Regions from separate parts of the Cupriavidus sp. FW306-1B-F12B genome, predicted to be linked through region 2. Evidence: predicted binding sites of a transcription regulator. Region 2 holds the regulator's gene; the other holds the start of a gene.
What was found. The regulator LexA, encoded in region 2, represses DNA repair genes until DNA is damaged. The targets are predictions, from matches to a motif close to ACTGTATNNNNATACAGT.
Positions count from the first base shown of each region.

Region 1: the regulator LexA is predicted to act here: its motif matches at 2,965-2,982, upstream of recA (recombinase RecA).

Region 1 is NZ_JBYSXC010000026.1:10,121-17,098, reverse strand. It holds gene sucC (ADP-forming succinate--CoA ligase subunit beta) at 1-251, opposite strand, end outside; gene AC3WLE_RS29490 (DUF2889 domain-containing protein) at 341-1,036, opposite strand; gene recX (recombination regulator RecX) at 1,182-1,658, opposite strand; gene recA (recombinase RecA) at 1,760-2,824, opposite strand; gene AC3WLE_RS29475 (response regulator) at 3,051-3,740, shown strand; gene AC3WLE_RS29470 (sensor histidine kinase) at 3,796-5,352, shown strand; gene AC3WLE_RS29465 (DUF4212 domain-containing protein) at 5,349-5,684, shown strand; gene AC3WLE_RS29460 (MFS transporter) at 5,928-6,978, shown strand, end outside.
Region 2 is NZ_JBYSXC010000018.1:52,603-59,580, reverse strand. It holds gene AC3WLE_RS26025 (hypothetical protein) at 401-709, shown strand; tRNA gene AC3WLE_RS26020 (tRNA-His) at 816-891, shown strand; gene AC3WLE_RS26015 (DUF2188 domain-containing protein) at 992-1,213, opposite strand; gene AC3WLE_RS26010 (DUF2188 domain-containing protein) at 1,663-1,926, opposite strand; gene AC3WLE_RS26005 (hypothetical protein) at 2,210-2,506, opposite strand; gene AC3WLE_RS26000 (hypothetical protein) at 3,120-3,467, shown strand; gene AC3WLE_RS25995 (hypothetical protein) at 3,507-3,677, opposite strand; gene lexA (transcriptional repressor LexA) at 3,788-4,441, opposite strand; gene AC3WLE_RS25985 (asparaginase) at 4,697-5,689, shown strand; gene rpsF (30S ribosomal protein S6) at 5,808-6,182, shown strand; gene priB (primosomal replication protein N) at 6,260-6,559, shown strand; gene rpsR (30S ribosomal protein S18) at 6,563-6,841, shown strand; gene rplI (50S ribosomal protein L9) at 6,874-6,978, shown strand, end outside.

The DNA.
Region 1 (6,978 bases), on a different contig from region 2:
TGCGTGACCAGCTGCATGCCCAGGATGTTCGAGGCGTAGGTCTTGACGTCGTCGATGCTCTTGGCAACCTTCACGCCGCCGCCCTTGCCGCGGCCACCCGCATGAATCTGGGCCTTGACGACCCACACCGGGCCGCCGAGCGTTTCTGCGGCCTTCAGGGCCTCGTCAACCGAGAACGCGGGGATGCCGCGCGGAACCGGCACATTGTATTTGCGCAGGATTTCCTTGCCTTGATACTCATGGATATTCATGCGTGTTTCCTTTCGGGTAGGCGTAAAAGGTAGAAGGGAAGAATCTGAAAGAAGACGAACTCTCTCGTCTGGCTGGCCAATCCTGAGAATCAGCCGGAGGTGCCGGTCGGCCGCTCGGCCGGGACAGCGTCGTTGCCATCATTGCCGCGGTCGCCATTGGCCGCGGGCGGCGCCTGAGGCGCAGTTGCGACGGCAGGTGCTGCCTCGGCCCGTACCTTGGGCGTCGGCTGGTGACCATACCAGCGCGGGTAAAACTGACGAACCACCTCGCCATCGAAACGCAGGGCGTGGCAGCCGTTCAACTGATAGGGCGGCTCCGGATTCGGGTCGTCCTCGCCGTTGTCGCGGATATTGATGACTTCACCGGCAAAGGCCTGGATCGCCGTGCTGGGCAGCACGCCAGCGGCCTCGGTCAGGTGCGAGCAACCATGCATGCCGCCGAGGCGCTCGCGCACGGCCTTGCGAAAGCCCTTGCGCAGGTTCAGGCCGATCAGCTTGCGGTAAGCCGGGCCGATCGTGTCGCAATGGGACGGATACGGCACCCAGTCCGAGCAGGCCTCGGCATCCAGCACCGTCATTTCCTCATTGATGGTGACGCGCAGCCACAGGTCGTGCAGGGGCTGGCCTACCGGGCGGACGCGGTCGCCGGCCAGTTCGATGTCGCGAGGCTTGGTGTCGGTCAGGCGCACCTCGATGTCCCACAAGCCGTCCTCTCTCTGGTACGCCTCGGCCGAAATGGCGCGACGGTGACGCTGGGAGCGGTTGACGGGCTGGGACAGAGGCATGGCCAGGCTGGAAATACGGGGGGCTGGGGAACGGCGGTGCCGGAGCACCGAAAACCGGGGGAGTTTAACATGCCGCGCCGCTTTGGCCGGGAACATCCTTGTGCAGCAACTGTCGCAGCGGGATTGTCGGCTCGACCATCGCGCATCAGGCCTCGCCACCGTCGTCGCCGTAGTCTTCGTCCGCACCCTGGATGATCTTGCTGACGACCGAACGCGAAAACCCGCGCGCCACCATGAAGCGGATCTGCTTGGCCCGCGCCTCGGGCGTGTCCGGCGGGGTGCCGAAGCGCTTGCGCCAGACCTCACGGGCGCGCGCCACTTCCGTGGCGCGCAGCCGCTCCTGCAGATCGCCCAGCTGCTCGCTGCCGAGCTTGTGGGTCTTGGCTTCCTGCATCACGCGCGCGGTGCCGTAGCGGGCGCCGCGGCGGTGCACCAGGCTGTCGGCAAAGCGCTGGTTCGACAGCCAGTTCTCGCGCTCCAGCGCGTCCAGCAACTGCTCCAGCTGCTCGGCCGACTCGGCATGCGGCGCCAGCTTGCGCGCCAGTTCGGCGCGGCTGTGCTCGCGGCGCGACAGGTAGCCGACAGCGCGGGCCTTCAGCGAAAGCGGGGGACGGGTTGCCATGGTTGCCGGAATCTGTGGATGGAGGGGTCCGCGCCAAGCAAAAAGGCCGGGGCATCGGCGATGCCCCGGCCTTCCTGATGGCGCAATGGCCGCTGGCGCGGTCAGTCTTCGACCGCTACCGGCGTGGCAGCCGCCGTGGGGTTCATGGCCACCACGCCCAGCGCGGCGCGCACCTTGTTTTCAATCTCGGCGGCGATGTCAGGGTTCTCGCGCAGGTATTCGCGCGCGTTGTCCTTGCCCTGGCCGATCTTGTCGCCGTTGTAGCTGTACCAGGCGCCGGACTTCTCGACGATCTTGGCGTCCACGCCCAGGTCGATGATCTCGCCCTGGCGCGAGATGCCCTGGCCGTACAGGATGTCGAAGAAGGCTTCGCGGAACGGCGGCGAGACCTTGTTCTTGACCACCTTGACCTTGGTCTCGTTGCCGATCACGTCGTCGCCCTTCTTGATCGAGCCGATGCGGCGGATATCCAGGCGCACCGAGGCGTAGAACTTGAGCGCGTTGCCGCCGGTGGTGGTTTCCGGCGAGCCGAACATCACCCCGATCTTCATGCGGATCTGGTTGATGAAGATCACCAGGCAGTTGGTGCGCTTGATGGTGCCGGTCAGCTTGCGCAGCGCCTGGCTCATCAGGCGGGCCTGCAGGCCCGGCAGCGAATCGCCCATTTCGCCTTCGATTTCGGCCTTGGGCACCAGCGCCGCCACCGAGTCGATCACGATCAGGTCGATCGAGCCCGAGCGCACCAGCGCATCGGTGATTTCCAGCGCCTGTTCGCCGGTGTCCGGCTGCGAGATCAGCAGGTCGCCGACGTTGACGCCCAGCTTGTTGGCGTAGCTGACGTCCAGCGCGTGCTCGGCGTCGATAAAGGCGCAGGTGCCGCCCAGCTTCTGCATCTCGGCCACGACCTGCAGCGTCAGCGTGGTCTTGCCCGACGATTCCGGACCATAGATCTCGACCACGCGGCCGCGCGGCAGGCCGCCGACGCCAAGCGCGATGTCCAGGCCGAGCGAACCGGTGGATACCACCTGAATGTCCTTCTCGACCTCGCCGTCGCCCAGGCGCATGATCGAGCCCTTGCCGAACTGCTTCTCGATCTGGGAGAGCGCGGCGGCAAGCGCCTTCTGCTTCTCGGCGCTCACGCCGGCACCTGCCTTCTTGTCGTCCATGGTCGTCCTTGAATCAATGGTGTATAAATAGGCCGCATGTGGCGCGGCACCGGCATTTTCCGGCTCCAGCGCCGGCCCGGCTGTCTGCGCGGCCGCTCTCCAGGGGGTCTCCCCGGGCAGCCCCAGCGGAACGTGCGGGTACTGTATAAAAAAACAGTATGCTTGGCAAGCCCCATCGCGCCCCATTCCGCCGGCGCCGGCTATGCCGGCCAGGGTGGAGACAACCATGCGCATTCTGATCGCCGAAGATGACGACGTGCTGGCCGACGGCCTGACGCGCTCGCTACGCCACTCGGGTTATGCCGTCGATCACGTCACCAACGGCCTGGAAGCCGATTCCGCGCTGTCGACCCAGACCTTCGACCTGCTGATCCTGGACCTGGGCCTGCCGCGCATGTCCGGGCTGGAAGTGCTCAAGCGCCTGCGCGCGCGTGGCGCCATGCTGCCGGTGCTGATCCTGACCGCCGCCGACAGCGTCGACGAGCGCGTCAAGGGCCTGGACCTGGGCGCCGACGACTATATGGCCAAGCCCTTTGCCCTGTCCGAGCTTGAAGCGCGCGTGCGCGCGCTGGTGCGGCGCGGCGCCGGCGGCGGCGCCACGCTGATGCGGCACGGGCCGCTGGCCTACGACCAGGTCGGGCGCATCGCCTATCTCAACGACCAGATGCTGGACCTGTCCGCGCGCGAGATCGGGTTGCTGGAGATACTGCTCACACGCAGCGGCCGCCTGGTATCGAAAGAGCAACTGGTGGACCACCTGTGCGAGTGGGGCGAGGAAGTCAGCAACAACGCCATCGAGGTCTACGTGCACCGGCTGCGCAAGAAGATCGAAGTCGGCGGCATCCGCATCGCCACCGTGCGCGGGCTTGGCTACTGCCTGGAGAAATTCCAGCCGGCGGTGGCCGCGCACGACTGACCTCCGTCCAACGCCACCGCAGGCCAAGCGACCGACCTGAGCGCAAACCGCCGAGATGAGCCTGCTGCGACTACCCTGGCGGCGCGCGCCCCGCGCCGCGCCACCCTCTCCTTCCGCCACCCCGGGCCCGGACGCCGCCGACCAGGACCTGGCCGACGCGCTGCCGCACCTGGAGGAAAGCACCGCGCATCCGTCGCCGCGCTCATTGTTCGGCGAGATCCTCGACTGGATGCTGGCGCCGCTGCTGCTGCTGTGGCCGATGAGCATCGCGGTGACTTACCTGGTGGCCAAGTCGATCGCCAACGGGCCCTTCGACCGCGCCCTCGAAGCCAGCGCCATCGTGCTGTCGCAGCAGGTGCGCGAGGTCAACGGGCGCATCACGCTGCAGCTGCCGCTGTCAGCGCGCGAGATCCTGCGCGCCGACGAGACCGACAGCATCTACTACCAGGTGGTCGGCAAGCGCGGCGAATACATCGCCGGCGACCACGACCTGCCGCTGCCATCCGAGGAAGACCAGGGCCATGCGGGGCTGGTGTCCCTGCGCGATGACCGCGTGGCCGGCAACGACGTGCGCGTGGCCTACACCTATATCGACCTGAAGCAGGTCAGCGGCACCCAGCCGGTGCTGGTGCAGGTGGCCGAGACCCTGGACAAGCGCGCGCGCCTGGCCAACGAGATCATCAAGGGCGTGATCCTGCCGCAGTTCGTGATCCTGCCGCTGGCGGTGGTGCTGGTGTGGTTCGGGCTGTCGCGCGGGCTGGCGCCGCTGACCGCGATCCAGCAGCGCATCCGCGCGCGCAACCCCGGCGATACCAGCCCGATCGACGAACGCGCCGCGCCGCAGGAGATCACACCGCTGGTGGGTTCGTTCAACGACCTGCTGGCGCGCCTGGACCAGTCGGTGCAGACCCAGAAGCGCTTTATCGCCGATGCCGCGCATCAGATGAAGACACCGCTGGCGGGCCTGCGCATGCAGGCCGAGCTGGCGCAGCGAGAGCAGTCGCCGGAAGAGCTGCGGCGCTCGCTGGCGCAGATCGCCGGCAGCTCTGAGCGCACCGCGCACCTGGTCACGCAGCTGCTGTCGCTGGCACGCATGGAAAACCTGGCGGGCACCGGCGGCATGGCCGCGCTGGACCTGGCGGCGCTCGCGCGCGAGGTGGTCAAGGACTGGCTGCCGCAGGCCTGGGCGCGCGACATCGACCTGGGGCTGGACGCGGACGAACATCCGGTGATGGTGCAGGGCAACCGCCTGATGCTGACCGAGATGCTGAACAACCTGCTCGACAACGCCATCCGCTACACGCCGCGCGGCGGGCACGCCACGGTGCGCGTCAGCGCCGATGCCTTCGAGCCGTTCGCCTACCTGGATGTGGAAGACACCGGCCCGGGCATTGCGCCGGCCGAGCGCGAGCGCGTGATGGAGCGCTTCTACCGCGTGCTCGGCACCAATACCGAAGGCAGCGGCCTGGGCCTGGCCATCGTGCGCGAGATCGTGCAGCAGCACGGCGGCGACGTCCAGATCTCCGACCACGTCTACCAGCAATCGCCACGGCTGGCCGGCGCGCATTTCCGCGTGACGCTGCGCCGGCCCGACTACCTCCCGCCCGCATGAACGACAGCCTCGCCCCCGACAGTGCCGAAGCCCGCCAGCGCCAGGCCTGGCGGCGCAACCTGCGCTGGATCTGCGGCCTGCTCGCGATCTGGTTCACCGTCACCTTCGTGGTGGCATGGTTTGCGCGCGACCTGCGCTTCGACTTCTTTGGCTGGCCGTTTTCGTTCTGGGTCGGCGCGCAAGGCGCGCTGGTGGTTTACGTGCTGATGGCCGCGCTCTACGCCTGGCGCATGAACCGCGCCGACGGCGAAGCCGACGCCGACAGCCTGGCCGCGCCCGCCCCTGCGCCTTCGCAGGGCGCCTCGCGTGGAACAGGCACCGATGCTGCATAGCCGCACCCCTGCAAAGCGCGCCATTCCGCCACACAAGTGAATTGCGCCCCGCAGCGCAGCATCCAAACTCCCGCCCACGGCTAGCGTATACCCCGATATTCTTTGACGATTCCGTCCCCCGTTCTGTCAGAACGCAGTAAGTTTCGCCACCCACAATCCTCTGCAACTCAGGCATAGCGGCCAGCCGCGCGGTCTTTCCCGCGCCACGCCCACCCGAGATCCATTCCAGACGGAGGAGACAATATGGCAAACGTGCAAAACGTTGCGGTGCCCGGAGGGGGCGCGCAGAACGCACCGATGACAGCCGAAGAGCGCAAGGTGATCTTTGCCTCATCGCTGGGCACGGTGTTCGAGTGGTACGACTTTTATCTCTACGGCTCGCTGGCGGCGATCATTGCCAAGCAGTTCTTCGCCGGACTGGATCCCACCTCGGCCTTCATCTTCGCGCTGCTCGCATTCGCCGCCGGCTTTATCGTGCGGCCGTTCGGCGCGCTGGTGTTCGGCCGCCTGGGCGACATGATCGGGCGCAAGTACACCTTCCTGGTGACGATCCTGCTCATGGGCCTGTCGACCTTCATCGTCGGCCTGCTGCCGGGCTACGCCACCATCGGCTGGGCCGCGCCGATCATCCTGATCGCACTGCGCATGCTGCAGGGCCTGGCGCTCGGCGGCGAGTACGGCGGTGCCGCCACCTACGTGGCCGAGCACGCACCGCACGGCAAGCGCGGCGCCTATACCTCGTGGATCCAGACCACGGCCACGCTGGGCCTGTTCCTGTCGCTGATCGTGATCCTGCTGTGCCGCGAAATGACCGGGCCCAACTTCGAGACCTGGGGCTGGCGCATCCCGTTCCTGGTGTCGATCCTGCTGCTGGGCGTGTCGGTATATATCCGCCTGTCGATGAATGAATCGCCGGCGTTCCAGCGCATGAAGGCAGAGGGCAAGACCTCCAAGGCCCCGCTGACCGAGTCCTTCGGCCAGTGGCGCAACCTGAAGATCGTGATCCTGGCCCTGCTCGGCCTGACCGCCGGCCAGGCCGTGGTCTGGTACACCGGCCAGTTCTATGCGCTGTTCTTCCTGACCCAGGTGCTCAAGGTCGATGCCAAGACGGCCAACCTGCTGATCGCCGGCGCACTGGTGCTCGGCACGCCGTTCTTCATCTTCTTCGGCTCGCTGTCGGACAAGATCGGCCGCAAGTGGATCATCATGGCGGGCTGCGCGCTGGCCGTGCTGACCTACTTCCCGCTGTTCAAGGCCATGACCCACTACGCCAACCCGGCGCTGGAGCGCGCCC
Region 2 (6,978 bases):
AGAATCCGCGCAGGCCATCTACACTTGATTTGCATTCCCGTTTCCTGCCGTTCGTAGACGTGTCGATTTTGTCGATGACGTCGGTTGGGCTCTCAGATGCTCGTGAGGTTCCTTCGCCAGGTGCTGGCGCCACGACAATGAGAAGGCAGAGTGGCCAAAAAGAGGCAGGCGGCCCGATGGGGCGGGCCGCCTGACGGGAAGGTCGAGGGGGGTCAATGTCCCTCAGGCACAAGTATCGCTTCGCGCATTTGCGGCATGAACCCTGCAGAGGTAGGGGCTGTGCACAGCATATTTCCGCGAGCGAATCAGCGGCAGGCGCGAAGGTGCCAGCCGGGCGGGCGCCCTGGTCGGCGGCCGTGATACGATCCCTCGCATTGCCCCAGGCGAGACAAGGCATGGCATGCGGACCGATGCCGGCAGGGGGAGCAGCGTGGAAAAAGAAAACGTGGAAAACGAAGCGCCGTTCGGCGTTGTCTATGAAGACTTCAGGGTGATCTGGGTTGCCGAGCAACTGCAGGACGGCAAATGGACGGCACGCTACTGCTGGCATCCCGGCACTTCGGAAGCCGCTGGCAAGGCGTTGCAGGAAGCCGTGCTGAATGGCAAGTCGCGCCGCCTGTTGGGGCAGTTCGATACCGAAGCGGAGGCCGTCGAAGCCATCAAGCAGGCAGTGCTGCTTGAGGCAAAGTGGAGTCCGTCCAGAACCTGAGTTTTTCTCTCAAAAAAATTGTGCGGGATACTAGCCATCCCGGGAAACTGTTTGTATAATCTTGGTTTTCGTCGATCAGCAACGAAACGCGCTGATGACCTCTACGGTGGCTGTAGCTCAGTTGGTAGAGTCCAGGATTGTGATTCCTGTCGTCGTGGGTTCGAGTCCCATCAGCCACCCCAAAGTATCCTTGCAAAACAGCGCCTTATACAGGCGCTGTTTTGCTTTCCGGTCACCGCGCTCGGCCGCATAGGCGCCGGCGGCTGCCGGCTGGCCACAGCGTCACCCCTTAATGTCGCGCGGGTCGTTTCCGAAGGAGTTTCTCTCCCGGATCTGGCCATCTAGGCCGTGAATCAGCAGTTCGACCTTCTTTTCTTGGGCGCGCTTGGTGCCGGCGGCGATGGCCTCCGCTTGTGTGTCGAATGTCTCCCGTCCGTGGCCGCCTTCCGCCTCAACGGCCCAGCGGTCACCAGCAGGTACAACATGGATGTTCTGGCCTGGCATGGCTGTCTCCTTGAAGTTGATGGAGCCAGTCTCCGCGCGACCCGCAGGCGCCGGTATCAGGCGCTGTCCGACAAGTGATAGCGGACGAGTCGCGGATTTCCTGCGGGGCACGCACGCCTGTCGCAGTCAGATAAGCTACAGCCCACGAGACCGCGACTTTGCCGGCTCATTGCAACGAGAGATTTCGCATGCACTTGGCGTAAATCACATGGTGGCTACGGCCGCTTCACCTTGACGATTTGGCGAGCACTACTGTCCAAGTGCCAGTGACTGATGGATCGCAGTGGGCCGTAGAAACCGATGATCCAAGTCGCGCACGTGCAATCTATCCGTCTCGTTCATTTGGCAATGGACCGCGATGCCGCTCTAATGATCCATGGCGCAGGGGGGCGAGACGAGATTGATTTCAGTGACTGCGAGACTCCGTTTCCGCGGGCAGGTCTTGCCACTCAGCTCAGCGTCGGTGCAAGCGGTAGCCGGCCGGCAACGGCACGCCTCCCGCATGCGGCGTCGCCAAAGCACTTTCGCCTGCGAATCAGTCCGTCACGGCCATGGATGATCAAATCGGCCTTCTCCTGCCGAGCCATTGCTGTACCTGCATCAATGGCCGCCTCCCGGGAGGGGAAGAATTGACGGTCGGTGGACCCATCCTCAATTTCAACTATCCATTGAAGACCTTCGACTCGTACGACATGTATGTTTCTTCCTGGCATGACCATCTCCTGAAGTCGCTGGATCCAGTTTCTGCATGCCACTCGCCCTCCGGTATCAGGCGCCGTCTGACAAGAGGAGCCCGCACTGAGGCGGGCTTCGAGTCACGCCCTGAGATTGGCGCCAGGGGGCGCCGAGCGTGAAAGCGGTTGGCCGTCAGGCATCCTGAGTCCGGTCGGATGAACGAGCAAGCCTGATCGGCCGCGCCCAACTACATCTTTGGCATGCTGCATATAGTGCCGCTACCGGCAGCCAGCTTCCCGGGGGTGTAGTTGCCTGGCTGCGCTATTGCCGTTCAGCCGGCTCAGCCCGATAGGCCGACCAGTAGTAGTGGCTGTGTCGGTTGTGGCGGGCCAGCTTCTTCTCGATGAAAAGTCGCACGGTGCCGAGGTGCCCGGCCTCGACCAGGACCGCATGATGGCTTGGCCCGTCGTGCGTGGCGCGAGGCAACGTCTGCAGGCCAGCGGCAATGTAGTGCCCCTGAACTCGACTGAGAATGCCGTTTGCGCCGGGAGCCGGGAACGGCTCGGCGGTTGCGGTCGGAAGATGGCAGCCTGCCGCGCGTTTTTTGCTGTTGCCCATGCTCAGCTCCGACCGGGGACGATGCGCACGCCGTCCCGAGAAACCTCGATCTGAGGCTGGTGGCCGTAAGCCCGCAACAGCCGGACATTTTCCCGGGCGGAACTCGGAATGTCTTTCTTGCGCACCAGGGCGCTGCTGGTGATGCGGAAGGTGCCGCAGCTTGGGCAACGGTAGAGGTAGCCATGAGATGGGGCGCGAGTGCGCTCGGCGGCAGTGCCGCAGATGGGGCAGTTTGCAGGTTCGGGCGACATGGCGGGGCATATATGAGTACTGTATGGATATACAGTATAGCTACTCGTAGGGTCGCTGCGAAAGCAACCAGAGGTAATTTCTGTCGGGTGGGGTATGCGACACAAATTAGCCGTGTGCCCGTGGGAATACTCGATATATAATCCCCGACCTAGAGCCGTATGCGGGCTTCCAGTATTCCCACGAACTACCCGGAACCCCGCGTCGTTATTAGCTTGGTGGCTAAGATTGAGATTCCTGTTGTCGTGGGTTCGAGTCCCATCAGCCACCCCAAAGCATTTCCCAGAACGGCGCCTCGCGAGGGCGCCGTTCTGCATTTCCCGGGGGTGGTATGTCTGTTCGAGCGGCAGCGGTTGGCGTAGCGATGGCAGCCATGGTGGCAGGGTGTGCCACCGGCACTTCTGAAAAGGACATTCGCGCGCGTGCGCCGATGCGCTTGTTCACGCCCGCCAAGATGGGTGAGGTTGCGAAATGCCTGCGCAACAATCTGGGCGATGACGCCGCGGTCGTCAACTATCCGGCGAAGAGCCAGACCGAGATCCGCATCGGCCAGACCACGTCTGGCGGTGAATACCAATACGCCTATCTGATTTCGCTGACGGCGAAGCAGGATGGTACGGCGCTGGAGCTGCGCAAGAGCGATACTTGGTTCCCGCAGCTGACGCCGACGGAGCTGGAAGCCGAAGCCAAGGCGTGTGCGCCGCGTAGCTGAGGGCGGCGCCCGCAGCTGCTCGGAGACAGTCGGCAGATTTCAGGCGGCCAGCTTTTCGGCGGTTTCGAGTTCAAGCATGCGGCAGATCGCCGCCATGCTGCCGACCATGGTGCGGCGCTGCGTACCCTGGTAGACGCGTACGCCCTTGCTCTGGCGGAACGGCACAGGCTTGACCGGGCGACGGGCGGCGACTTGGTGGATTTGCGGCATGGTGGCACCTCTTTTAGGCAAAGCGGGGTCAACACCCGGCAAGCCGGGCGGCGTCTGCAAAGCAATGGAAGCGGGTGGGCCCGCGCAGGCGGTTGGCCTGCGGTGCCCGGTTAGAAGCCGGAGGATCGGATCAGCCCGACGGCGATGCCTTCCAGCGAGAACTCCTCGCCAGGCTCCACGATGATGTTGGTGAAGTCCGGGTTTTCTGCGATCAGTTCGATATGGCCACCGCGACGCTGCAGGCGCTTGACGGTCACGTCATCACCCAGGCGCGCCACCACGATCTTGCCGTTGGCGGCTTCGCTGGCGCGGCGCACGGCCAGCAGGTCGCCGTCGAGGATGCCGGCATCGCGCATGCTCAGGCCGCGCACTCGCAGCAGGTAATCGGGGCGTTCGTCGAAGACCGAGGCGTCGACCTGGTACTGGCGGTCGATATGCTCGGCGGCGAGTATCGGGCTGCCGGCGGCAACGCGGCCCACCAGCGGCAGCGTCAGCTGCATCACGCCGGCCATCGGCAACGAAAACTGGTCGGGCATTTCCGAATCGCTGCGTGCCACCTTCAGGCGGATGCCGCGTGAAGCGCCCGGGGTCAGTTCGATCACGCCCTTGCGTGCCAGCGCCCTCAGGTGTTCTTCCGCGGCATTGGGCGAGGAGAAGCCAAACTCTGCGGCGATTTCGGCGCGCGTGGGCGGAAAGCCGGTGCGGCGGATCGTGTTGCGGATCAGATCGAAAATCTGCTGCTGCCGGGGTGTCAGGGTCGCCATGGGATCGCCGTTCCGTGCGGGGCCGCGGGGTTTCGGGTAAGAGGATCGGTCGATCCTTTATCCTGCATCCGTCTGGCCGGGCACTGTATGTTTAAACAGTATGCTGTGATTTTATACAGTATCGGCCTGAGCGCAAGCAGAATTTTTGGGGCGTGTCTCATGGACGGAATGCGGATCACCGGCGAGAGCCGCGGCGAGGCGGGGCGCGCCCGTTACAATCGGCATTCCTGCCTTTCCACTTTCTTTGCACGCTCCATGACCCAATTGCCTCGCATCGTCGTACTGGCCACCGGCGGCACCATTGCTGGCGCGGCCGGAAACTCTGCCAGCAGCGCACGCTACCAGGCGGCGACCGTGCCGGTGTCGTCGTTGCTGGCAGCGGTGCCCGCGCTGCAGTCGGCGGCTCGCATCGAGGCCGAGCAGGTGGCCCAGGTCGACAGCAAGGACATGACCTTCACGCTCTGGCAAACGCTGGCGGCGCGGGTTGAGCACTGGTCCGCGCAGCCCGACGTGGCTGGCATCGTGATCACCCACGGCACCGATACGCTGGAAGAAACTGCGATGGCGCTGCACCTGACGCAATCGTGTCCGGTGCCCGTGGTGATGACGGCGGCAATGCGGCCGTCGACGTCGCTGTCGGCCGATGGGCCGCTGAACCTGCTGGATGCGGTGCGCGTGGCCGCTCATCCCGATGCGCGCGGCAAGGGTGTGCTGGTGGTGCTGAACCAGCAGATCCACGCTGCGCGGGATGTGGCCAAGGCCCACACGTCGGCGGTGGACGCCTTTGTTTCGGCCTGCGGGCCGCTGGGTTTCGTGCAGGACGACTACGTGCGCTTCGCCCGCGCGCCACGCGTGGCCTGGGTGATCGGGCCGATGCCGGCGGCGTGGCCGATGGTGGAGATCGTGGCGAGCTACGCGCAGCCGGGCAGGGTGGCAGTGGATGCGCTGGTCCGCGCGGGTGTTGCCGGGCTGGTGGTGGCTGCCGCCGGCAATGGCTCGGTGCATGAGGTGCTGGCCGAGGCGCTGGCCGATGCCGCTGCCGCGGGCGTGGCCGTGGTGCGCAGTTCCCGCACCGGGGCCGGCCATGTGGCGATTCCGCCCCAGCTCAGCCCGACGGATGGAGCTTTTGTTTCCGCAACGGACCTCAATCCCTATAAGGCGCGCGTGCTGCTGGCCCTGGCGCTGGCAGCCGACTCAGGCCTGGCGCGGGATCCGGCAAGGCTGCAGGCCGTGTTTGCCAACGCCTGATTTGTCTGTGTAATCAGCGGCTTGCGCACTTGCCGCCATGCGGGCTATAATCTAAGGCTATTCAACCTTGCCACACCGGACTCGTGACGCCCGGGTGGCTAATCCAAAAGGAGCGTCAATGCGTCATTACGAAATCGTCTTCATCGTCCACCCGGACCAGAGCGAACAAGTGCCGGCCATGATCGAGCGCTACAAGCAGCTCGTGACCTCGCAGAACGGCAACGTTCACCGCGTGGAAGACTGGGGCCGTCGCCAGATGGCTTACATGATCCAGAAGCTGGCCAAGGCTCACTACGTTTGCCTGAACATCGAATGCGGCAAGGAAACGCTGGCTGAACTGGAACACGCGTTCAAGTTCAACGACGCCGTCCTGCGCCACCTGATCGTGCAGACCAAGAAGGCCGAGACTGCACCTTCGCCGATGATGAAGGAAGTGCAGCGCGAAGAAGCCCGCAAGGCCGCGCAAACGACCACCGAAGGCCAGGCCGCCTGAGTGCGGACTGCGGTGCGCGCCATGGCTGACAGCGTCGGCCACGGCAGCATGGATTGCAACCAGCAAGAGGTCCCGCGTTGAACCAGCTTCGGCTTGCCGCCACCCTGGCGGAACGCGATGCCCTGCGCTATACCCCGGCCGGGGTCCCCGTCGTGAACTGCATCCTGCAGTACAGCGGCGAGGCCGTCGAGGCGCAAACGCCGCGGCAGGTCGAGTTTGCAATCGCAGCGATGGGGGTCGGACAGGTTGGCCAGCGTCTGGAGCGGTTACCGCTCGGCACGCTGCTCGACTGCGAAGGATTCCTGGCCCGCAAGCACCGCAACAGCAAGGCTCTCGTCTTTCACATCACTGGATGTAAAGCATTCGAAAAGGATTGAATCATGGCATTCGTCAAACGTGACAACAAGAACAAGAAGCGCTTCCAGCAACAGAACCCGCTGTTCAAGCGCAAGCGCTTCTGCCGCTTCACCGTGGCTGGCGTGGAACAGATCGACTACAAGGATCTGGACACCCTGAAGGACTTCATCGGCGACAACGGCAAGATCACGCCGGCCCGCCTGACCGGTACCAAGGCTCACTATCAGCGTCAGCTGGATACGGCCATCAAGCGTGCGCGTTTCCTCGCGCTGATGCCGTACACCGACCTGCACAAGAACTGATCAGGCCCTAGGTCCGTTAAGGAGAGAATACGATGCAAATTATTCTGCTGGAAAAAGTCATCAACCTGGGCAACCTGGGTGACATCGTCAAGGTGAAGGACGGTTACGCCCGTAACTTCCTGATCCCGGGCAAGAAG